Regions from separate parts of the Streptomyces sp. NPDC090088 genome, predicted to be linked through region 3. Evidence: riboswitches for the same ligand, from Rfam matches in the RefSeq annotation. Region 3 holds a riboswitch; each other region holds the start of a gene.
The links. Region 3 has a riboswitch for cobalamin ahead of metE (5-methyltetrahydropteroyltriglutamate--homocysteine S-methyltransferase). Riboswitches for the same ligand answer to the same signal wherever they lie in the genome.
Positions count from the first base shown of each region.

Region 1: another riboswitch for cobalamin. It lies ahead of ACIPSJ_RS20455 (CbtB-domain containing protein); the one in region 3 lies ahead of metE (5-methyltetrahydropteroyltriglutamate--homocysteine S-methyltransferase).
Region 2: another riboswitch for cobalamin. It lies ahead of ACIPSJ_RS13195 (ribonucleoside-diphosphate reductase subunit alpha); the one in region 3 lies ahead of metE (5-methyltetrahydropteroyltriglutamate--homocysteine S-methyltransferase).

Region 1 covers NZ_JBIVDZ010000004.1:34,374-37,636, reverse strand. The annotation lists partial or broken gene ACIPSJ_RS20465 (LysR family transcriptional regulator) at 1-49, shown strand, start outside; gene ACIPSJ_RS20460 (enoyl-CoA hydratase/isomerase family protein) at 112-1,158, shown strand; cobalamin riboswitch at 1,226-1,366, shown strand; gene ACIPSJ_RS20455 (CbtB-domain containing protein) at 1,403-1,624, shown strand; gene ACIPSJ_RS20450 (CbtA family protein) at 1,647-2,402, shown strand; gene pgm (phosphoglucomutase (alpha-D-glucose-1,6-bisphosphate-dependent)) at 2,697-3,263, shown strand, end outside.
Region 2 covers NZ_JBIVDZ010000002.1:988,784-992,046, forward strand. The annotation lists gene ACIPSJ_RS13195 (ribonucleoside-diphosphate reductase subunit alpha) at 1-1,692, opposite strand, end outside; cobalamin riboswitch at 1,818-1,966, opposite strand; gene mctP (monocarboxylate uptake permease MctP) at 2,148-3,263, opposite strand, start outside.
Region 3 covers NZ_JBIVDZ010000008.1:628,686-631,948, reverse strand. The annotation lists gene metE (5-methyltetrahydropteroyltriglutamate--homocysteine S-methyltransferase) at 1-1,550, opposite strand, end outside; cobalamin riboswitch at 1,723-1,940, opposite strand; gene ACIPSJ_RS36690 (IclR family transcriptional regulator) at 1,938-2,681, opposite strand; gene mhpD (2-keto-4-pentenoate hydratase) at 2,756-3,263, shown strand, end outside.

The sequences.
Region 1 (3,263 bases), on a different contig from region 3:
CCGAGCCGCCGCGCCGCGGACGGACCGGTCGGGGGAAGATCGTCCCTGACCACCGCGTCCACCGCTGCTGGAAGGAACCGACGAGATCATGCGCGTCACGGAGGCGTCCGGATGAGCGACGTCCTGCTGCACACGGCCGGTCGGGCCGCACATCTGACGCTCAATCGGCCCCGGGCCATCAACGCCCTGTCGCACGCGATGGTGCTGCGGATCGCCGAGGCCCTGACGGCGTGGGAGCACGACCCCGCCGTGGAGACCGTCGTCATCAGCGGCGCGGGGGAGCGCGGCCTGTGCGCGGGCGGTGACATCCGCGCCGTCCACGACGACGCCCGCGACGGGGACGGCACCGCCTCGGCCGCCTTCTGGCGCGACGAGTACCACCTCAACGCCCGGATCGCCCGCTATCCGAAGCCGTACGTCGCCCTCATGGACGGCATCGTGATGGGCGGCGGTGTCGGTGTCTCGGCTCACGGCAGCGTCCGGATCGCCACCGAACGCTCGCGGATCGCCATGCCGGAGACCGGCATCGGCTTCGTCCCCGATGTCGGCGGCACCCATCTGCTCGCCCGCGCCCCCGGCGAACTGGGCACCCATCTCGCCCTGACCGGCGCACCGATCGGCGCCGCCGACGCCCTGCTGTGCGGGCTCGCCGACCACCACCTGCCGTCCGGCGCGCTCCCGGCGTTCGTCGCCGACCTCGCCGACCTGCCCGTGCCCGAGGCGCTCGCCCGGCACGTACGGCAGGCGCCCGAAGGCGAACTGGACGGGCAACGGGCCTGGATCGACGCCTGTTACGGCGGCGCGGACACCGTCGAGGAGATCCTCCACCGGCTGCTCGCCCACGGCGACCCGGCGGCCAAGGAGACGGCGCAGACCCTGCTCACCAGGTCGCCGACCGCCCTGAAGGTCACCCTCGAAGCCGTCCGCCGGGCCCGGCGGCTCGGTTCGCTGGAGCGGGTCCTGGACCAGGAGTACCGGGTCTCCTGCGCGACCCTCGCCACCCACGACCTGGTGGAGGGCATCCGCGCCCAGGTCGTCGACAAGGACCGCGACCCGCACTGGTCACCGGCCACCCTCGCCGAGGTCTCCGACGCCGACGTCGACCGCTTCTTCGCCCCGCTCGGCGCGCGCGAACTGGGCCTCGCGCCGACCGGCTGAACCCCGCCGGTGACCGCCCACCAGGCGGGAGATGAAGATCACGCCTGGTGACGCGGTCTTGGCCGTGCCCCTGACACGCGGTACGGTCTGTCCGATATCGACGACGGCGAGACGGAAGCCGGTGGGAATCCGGCACGGTCGCGCCACTGTATGCAAGAGCCCCCGGGCGCTTGCGAGTCAGACCCGTGGCCGTCGTCCAACGCACCACCGAGATGGGACGCGAACTCCCAGAGGAGGTCCTGCCATGGCGCAGACCGTCGCTCCGCCGACAGCCAACACCCCTGCCGTTCCCGCCAAGCTGCCGCTGTCCGCGATAGCTCCCTGGGCGGTCTTCTTCGGCATCCTGATGATGATCCTGCTCTACTTCGTCGGCGCCGAGCAGGGCGCCACCTCCGTGTTCAGCGGCACGGACGTCCACGAGTGGGTGCACGACGCCCGCCACCTCCTCGGCTTCCCCTGCCACTGACGCGAGGGACGCCGTACCGCCCATGAACTCCGCAACGGTTCGCAACCTCCTGGTGCGGGGCATGCTCGCCGGCCTGGCCGCCGGCGTGCTCGCCCTCGTCGTCGCCTATGTACTCGGTGAGCCGAACGTCGACAAGGCGATCAGCTTCGAGGACGCCCACGCGCACGAGCACGAGATGGAGGTCGTCTCCCGCTCCCTGCAGTCCACCGCCGGCCTGGCCACCGGTGTCCTGGTCTACGGGGTCGCCTTCGGCGGCATCGCCGCCCTCGCCTTCTGTTTCGCCCTCGGCCGCGTCGGCCGCTTCTCGCCACGGGCGACCGCGCTGCTGCTGTCCGGCAGCGCACTGCTCGCCGTGTACGTGGTGCCGTTCCTCAAGTACCCGGCCAACCCGCCCTCCGTGGGCGACCCGGACACCATCGGCAAGCGCACCACCCTGTACTTCCTGATGATGCTGCTCGGCGTGCTGCTGGCGGTCGCCGCGACCATCCTCGGCAAGCGGCTCCAGCCCCGGCTGGGGACCTGGTGGGCGTCCGTGCTCGCGGTGGTCGGGTTCGCCGTCGTCATCGCACTGGCCTACCAGTTCCTGCCGGCCGTCAACGAGGTGCCGAAGGACTTCCCGGCCACCCTGCTGTGGCGGTTCCGGCTCTCCGCGCTCGCCATCCAGGTGACGCTGTGGGTCGGATTCGGGCTGCTCTTCGGCGAGTTGGCCGAGCGCGTGCTCAACCCGAAGCCGGCGAAGGCCCCGTCCGCCCGCCGGACGGTCCCCGCGGCACACTGACCGACCCGACGACACGCGAGGGCCCTTCGGCACCACCGGGGGCCCTCTCGCACGCCCGGCGGCTGCCTCGGACACGCTCCGGACGCGCTCGCCGACCGCCTCGGCGGTCGTCTTCGAGCGGCGTGACCACGAGACGTCCGGGACCCGCGCCCGGGAATCCCGCGCCCGCTGTGAACCGGCCGTGAACCCGCCGTGTCTTCGCGGCCGAGCCGGTGCCGCACTCGCGTCCGCCACCGTCGGCAGGGAAAGATGGGCGTCGAGCGATCGATCAACGACTGCGGAGGAAGTGGACTCATGCCGCATGAGCGAGCGGGCCGGCCGGCGGCTCCGGAGGACCTCGTCGACGTGGCCAGGCTGGTCACGGCCTACTACGCGCTGCACCCCGATCCGGCCGACCCCGCCCAGCGGGTCGCGTTCGGCACCTCGGGACACCGCGGATCGTCCCTGACGACCGCGTTCAACGAGGACCACATCGCGGCCACCAGCCAGGCCATCTGCGAGTACCGGAGCGGCCAGGGCACCGACGGCCCCCTCTTCCTGGGCGCCGACACCCACGCCCTGTCCGAGCCCGCCAAGGTCACCGCCCTGGAGGTGTTCGCCGCCAACGGCGTCACCGTCCTCGTCGACAGCGCCGACGGCTACACCCCCACCCCCGCCGTCTCACACGCCATCCTCACCCACAACCGGGGCCGTACGACCGGACTCGCGGACGGCGTCGTGGTCACCCCCTCGCACAACCCGCCCGCCGACGGCGGCTTCAAGTACAACCCGCCCAGCGGCGGCCCCGCGGCCTCCGACGCCACCTCCTGGATCCAGGACCGCGCCAACCAGATCATCGCGGGCGGCCTGAAGGACGTACAG
Region 2 (3,263 bases), on a different contig from region 3:
GCAGCGCTCGGCGAGGTCGGCGGAGGCCTCGTACGCGGCGAGCATGATCCGCTCGGCGATCCGGGTGGAGAGCGCCTTGGCCTCGGGGGAGTCGAAGGGCAGCCGCAGCTTGAAGAAGACGTCCTGGAGGCCCATCGCGCCGAGCCCGACGGGACGCCACTTGGCGTTCGAACGGCCCGCCTGCTCGGTCGGGTAGAAGTTGATGTCGACGACCCGGTCCAGGAAGGTGACCGCGGTACGGACCGTCTCGTCCAGCCGCTCCCAGTCGATGTCACCGCTCGCCGTGTCGACGAACGCGCCGAGGTTGACCGAGCCGAGGTTGCAGACCGCCGTCTCGCCGTCGTCCGTGACCTCCAGGATCTCCGTGCAGAGGTTGGAGGAGTGGACGACGTGGCCGGGGACGGCCGTCTGGTTCGCGGTGCGGTTGGCCGCGTCCTTGAAGGTCATCCAGCCGTTGCCGGTCTGCGCGAGGGTCCGCATCATCCGGCCGTACAGGTCGCGGGCCGGGATGGTCTTGCGGGCCAGCCCGTCGGCCTCGGCCTTGCGGTAGGCCGCGTCGAACTCCGCGCCCCACAGGTCCACCAGCTCCGGCACGTCGGAGGGGGAGAACAGCGACCACGGCTCGTCGGCGTTGACCCGGCGCATGAACTCGTCCGGGATCCAGTGCGCGAGGTTCAGGTTGTGCGTACGGCGGGCGTCCTCACCCGTGTTGTCGCGCAGCTCCAGGAACTCCTCGATGTCGGAGTGCCAGGTCTCCAGGTAGACCGCCGCCGCGCCCTTGCGCCGGCCGCCCTGGTTCACGGCGGCGACCGAGGCGTCCAGCGTCTTCAGGAACGGCACGATGCCGTTGGAGTGCCCGTTGGTCCCGCGGATCAGCGAACCGCGCGAACGGATCCTGCTGTACGACAGCCCGATGCCGCCGGCGTGCTTGGAGAGGCGGGCGACCTGGTGGTAGCGGTCGTAGAGGGAGTCCAGCTCGTCCTTCGGGGAGTCGAGGAGGTAGCAGGACGACATCTGGGGGTGCCGGGTGCCGGAGTTGAAGAGGGTGGGGGAGGAGGGGAGGTAGTCGAGGCGGCTCATCAGCCGGTAGAGCGCGGCGACTTCGTCCAGTGCGCGTGCGGTGTCTCCCCCAGAGGGGGTACCCCCATCGGCGAGGCCTGCGGCGACCCGGAGCATGAAGTGCTGGGGGGTCTCGATCACGCGCCGGGTGATCGGGTGGCGGAGCAGGTAGCGGCTGTGCAGCGTGCGCAGGCCGAAGTAGCCGAAGCGGTCGTCGGCGGCCGGGTCGACCAGGGCGTCGAGGCGGGCCGCGTGGACCCGGGCGAACTCGGCGGTGCGGTCGGCGATGAGGCCCTCGCGGTGGCCGACGGCGACCGACTCCGTGAAGGACGTCACGCCCTGCGAGGCGGCCTCGGCGCGGACGGAGATCGTGAGCAGGCGGGCGGCCAGCCGCGAGTAGGCGGGGTCCTCCGAGATCAGACCGGCGGCGGCCTCGGTGGCCAGCTCGCGCAACTCCGACTCGTCGGCCCGCGCGGACCGGCCGCGCAGCGCGGCGGCGGCGACCCGGCCGGGGTCGGCGTAGGGGAGGTCGGCGGTCAGCTCGGTCAGGATCCGCAGCAGGGCCGTTCCGGGACCGTCGGTCTCCGGCACGGTCGTGGTCGCTGAAGCCGGTTCGGCTGGCGCGATGGTCACGTGGGGCTCTCCCTCGCTCGGCACGGGGCCTGGCGGAGGGCAGCGGGCAGCGCGAGCGCGCGGGGGCGCGTCGAGAGACCCTGGCCCACTCCACGAGGCCCGGACGTCAGAACACCCGGGCCGGATTGGCCGGGCGTGCTGTCGACAGGTCCTCGGACTGACTCTCGTGCGCAGATACGCACAAGTACACCGTTGCGGGACAGTTCCGGATTCGCACCGGATTCCCCTGTGGCGGCAGCGAGCATGAGCATACATCTAGTGCCGGGTTGTCGTGTCACCCCCAGATGTTGTGTCGTGGAGGTGTCGGAGCGTCAGGTGATCTGTACGGTGAGATACGAGCAGCGGGCCGCCGAGGGGGGTGCTCTCGGTGGCCCGCTGCGGGTTCGTCGTGGTTGCTCGCGCCCACGCGGCGGAGCCGCAAATCGATGCAGCCCCGCGCCCCTGGGGGGCGCGTTCTAGTGGGCGCTTCCCGCGACGGCCGGGGGGAGTTCGGCTTGGACGCCGGGGTCGCCCGCGTCCGCCGTGTAGTCCGTCGGCTTGGTCTCGTCGATGCCCTCGGGGGCCTTGAGGGCCTTGAGGGCGAAGGTGAGGACCACGGTGACGACCACGTTCATCACGAACGCCGTGAGGCCGATGTAGCCGATCTCGCCGATGCCGGGGATCTCCTTGGCGCTGCCGCCGAAGTGCTTCTGGGTGGGGGAGGCGACGCCGTAGGCCGCGGCCGTGCCGTAGACCATGCCGACCGCCCAGCCCGCGAGCAGGGCCCAGCGGTGGAACCAGCGGGTGAACAGGCCGCCGACCAGGGCCGGGAAGGTCTGTAGGATCCAGATGCCGCCCAGGAGCTGGAAGTTGATGGCGACCGTCTTGTCCATGGTGAGGACGAAGACCAGCGCGCCGACCTTCACCAGCAGGGAGACGATCTTGGAGACCTGGGCCTCCTGCTTCGGCGTGGCGTCCGGCTTGATGAAGTCCCGGTAGATGTTGCGGGTGAAGAGGTTCGCGGCCGCGATGGACATGATGGCCGCGGGGACCAGGGCGCCGATGCCGATCGCCGCGAACGCCACGCCCGCGAACCAGTCCGGGAACATGTTCTCGAACAGCTGGGGGATCGCCAACTGGCCGTTGGTGACCTTGACTCCGGCCGCGATGGCCATGAAGCCCAGCAGGGCGAGCAGGCCGAGCATCAGCGAGTACAGCGGCAGGATCGTGGTGTTGCGGCGGATCACGTCACGGCTCCGGGAGGAGAGCGTCGCGGTGATCGAGTGCGGGTACATGAACAGGGCGAGCGCGGAGCCCAACGCCAGCGTGGCGTACGTCCACTGGCCCGCCTCCGCCGGTGCCAGCGCGCCGCGCGGTTTGCCGGTCGCGGGGTTGGTCTGGGCGAACGCCTGGCCCGCCTTGGCGAAGATGTCGTCGAAGCCGCCCAGTTTGATCGGGATGTAGATGATCGCCACCGCGATGACGAGGTAGATCAGCCCGTCCTTCACGAACGCGATCAGGGCGGGGGCGCGGAGGCCGGAGGAGTAGGTGTAGGCCGCGAGGACACCGAAGGCGATGAGCAACGGCAGGTC
Region 3 (3,263 bases):
AGGTAGCCGGTGAGCTGCTCGGCGAAGTACTGGACCATGTCGTTGCGTTCGGGTTCGCCGTGCACCAGGACGTCCAGCCCGGCCTTCTCCTGGAAGGCGATCACCTCCTGGACCTCGGCCCGCACCCGGTCCTCGTACCCGGCCGTGCCGATCCGCCCGGCCCGCAGGTCCGCCCGCGCGGTGCGCAGTTCGTCGGTCTGCGGGAACGAGCCGATGGTGGTCGTGGGCAGCAACGGCAGCCGGAGACGGGCGCGTTGGGCGGCGGCGCGCTGGGGATACGGGTAGGAGCGGCGGGCGTCGAAGGCGGTGACGGCCGCCGCGCGGGCCCGGACGGCGGGGTCGTGGGTGATCGGCGAAGCCGCGCGGGAGGCCAGGTCGGCGCGGTTGGCGGCCAGTTCGGCCGCGATCGTGTCGGTGCCCCGGGCGAGGCCCCGGGCCAGGGTGACGACCTCGGCGGTCTTCTGCCGGGCGAAGGCCAGCCAGCGCAGGATCTGCGGCTCGATGTCCCGCTCGGCCGCCGCGTCCAGCGGCACATGGAGGAGCGAGCAGGAGGCGGCGACGTCGACCCGGTCCGCCAGGCCCAGCAGGGTGCCGAGGACGGCGAGGGACGCGGACAGGTCGTCGACCCAGATGTTCCGTCCGTTGACGACCCCGGCGACCAGCCGCTTGCCGGGCAGCCCGCCGACGGCGGCGAGGGCGTCCAGGTTGGCGGCCGCCGCCCCGGTGAAGTCCAGCGCCAGCCCCTCGACCGGGGCCTTGGCCAGCACCGGCAGGGCCTCGCCGAGCCGGTCGAAGTAGGAGGCGACCAGCAGCCGGGGCCGGTCGGCGCGGGCGCCCAGTTCGCAGTAGGCGCGGGCGACGGCGTCCAGCTCGGCCGGGGTGCGGTCCTGGACCAGGGCGGGTTCGTCCAGCTGCACCCACTCGGCGCCGGCCGCCCGCAGGTCGGCGAGCACCTCGGCGTACACCGGGACCAGCCGGTCGAGGAGGGTGAGCGGGTCGAAACCGGCGGGCACGCCGGGCGCCGGCTTGGCGAGCAGCAGATAGGTGACCGGCCCGACCAGGACCGGCCGGGCGGCGAGGCTGAGGGCCAGGGCCTCCCGCAACTCGCCGACCTGCTTGGCCGAGTCGGCCGCGAACACCGTGTCCGGACCCAACTCCGGGACCAGGTAGTGGTAGTTGGTGTCGAACCACTTCGTCATCTCCAGCGGCGCGACGTCCTGGGTGCCGCGGGCCATGGCGAAGTAGCCGTCCAGGGCGTCGGCCTCGACGGCCGCCCGGTGCCGCTGCGGGATCGCGCCGACCATGACGGTGGTGTCGAGGACGTGGTCGTAGAACGAGAAGTCGCCGGTCGGCACCTCGTGGACGCCGGCCCCGGAGAGCTGCCGCCAGGTGCTCCGGCGGAGTCCGGCGGCGGTGGCCCGCAGGGCGTCGGCGTCGACCCGGCCCTTCCAGTAGCCCTCGATCGCCTTCTTCAGCTCCCGGTTCGGCCCCTGACGGGGGTAGCCGTACACGGTGGCCCGGGCCACCGCGGCTGTGGACTTGCTGGTCACGGAGATCTCCTTCGCGAGATGAATCCCTGAGATCCCGGACGACGGGACGAGAGCGCGAAGGGGTGACGAACCGGACGGCAGCGGTCGTACGCGGCAATGCCGGTACGCGACCGTCCGTCCGATGTGTGCGCCGACCCGCCCTCGAGGTCACCGGGATGTCCGCGCACGAGTGGTTCGCGCACGGGCAGGTGGCAGGTCTTCGGACTCGCGGGCACGCCCTCCTGACCGGAGGACACCTACTGGCCGTCGCTTCCCGGACCCGGTGGATCCAGTGCGTATGACGGCGTTCGTTCCCACTCACCGCTGCGGGGCAGTCCCGGATTCCCACCGGGTTCCCTCTTGCGACGTCCCGTCTGGCGGACGGGACGAACCAGCTGCGGCGCCAGCCTAGCGCGACCGGTCGGGGGTGCGGGGAACTGTCCGCAGCGCCCGCGACAGCCCCAGCGCCGCCGTCCGCACCGCCGGGGCCAGCTGCGCCGGGCGGAACCGGCCGCACGGCACGGCGACCGAGAGCGCCGCGACCGCCGTGGGACCGTCGAAGACCGGCGCCGCGATGCAGCTGACGCCCGGCGCGGCCTCTTCCTCCTCGTAGGCCAGACCCGCGACCTGGGCCTGCTCGACGGCGGTGCGCAGCCGCCCCGGGTCGGTGATCGAGTGCGGGGTGAGCCGGGGGAGCGGCGCGGCCAGCACCTCCTCCACCAGCTCGGAGCCCGAGAACGCCAGCAGCGCCTTGCCGACCCCCGTGCAGCTCAGGGGCAGCCGGCCGCCGATCCGGGACGGCAGCCGCAGCACGTCGTGGCCGTGGATCCGCTCCACGTAGACCACCTCGTGGCCCTCGCGCACCCCGAGGTGCACGGTCTCGTGCGTGGCCTCGAAGAGGTCCTGGAGGAAGGGCAGCGCGGCCTCCCGCAGATCCTGCCGGCGCGGCACCAGCGAGCCCAGCTCGAAGAGGGCCCCGCCCAGCCGGTAGGTCTCCGCGTCCCGTTCCAGCAGACCGAGCCGGACCAGGTCGGCGCAGAGCCGGAACACGGTCGTCTTGGGCAGCCCGGACCGTTCGACCAGTTCCGTCAGACGGAACGCGCCGCCGTCCGGCCGGTAGCAGTCCAGGACGGCCACGGCCTTGTCGAGCATGCTCCCCTGTGCGCTGTTCCGTGTCACGGAACATATTTTGCCCGGTCTCGCGGAGCCCGCCTATACCTGTCGGCATGAGCCCCGACCTCGTCACCAAGGTGGCCGACGTCCTCGACGAAGCCACCCGCACCGGTACCCCCTGCGCCCCCGTCCGCGCCCTGCTCCCCGAGGGCGACATCGAGACCGCCTACGCGGTGCAGCGGCTCCATGTGGAGCGGGGGGTGGCGGCCGGCCGCCGGCTGGTGGGCCGCAAGATCGGGCTGACCTCGCCCGCCGTGCAGCGCCAGCTCGGGGTCGGGCAGCCCGACTTCGGGGCGCTCTTCGCGGACATGGCGGTCGGCGAGGGCGAGACCGTCGCCCCCGGACGGCTGCTGCAGCCCAAGGTCGAGGCCGAGGTCGCCCTGGTGCTGGGCGCGGACCTGCCGCACCGCGACCCGACCGTCGCCGACCTCCTGCGGGCCACCGCCTTCGCGCTGCCCGCGCTGGAGATCGTGGACAGCCGGATCGCCGACTGGGACATCACCATCGTCGACACCGTCGCCGACAACGCCTCCTGTGGCCTGTTCGTCCTCGGCGGCACGC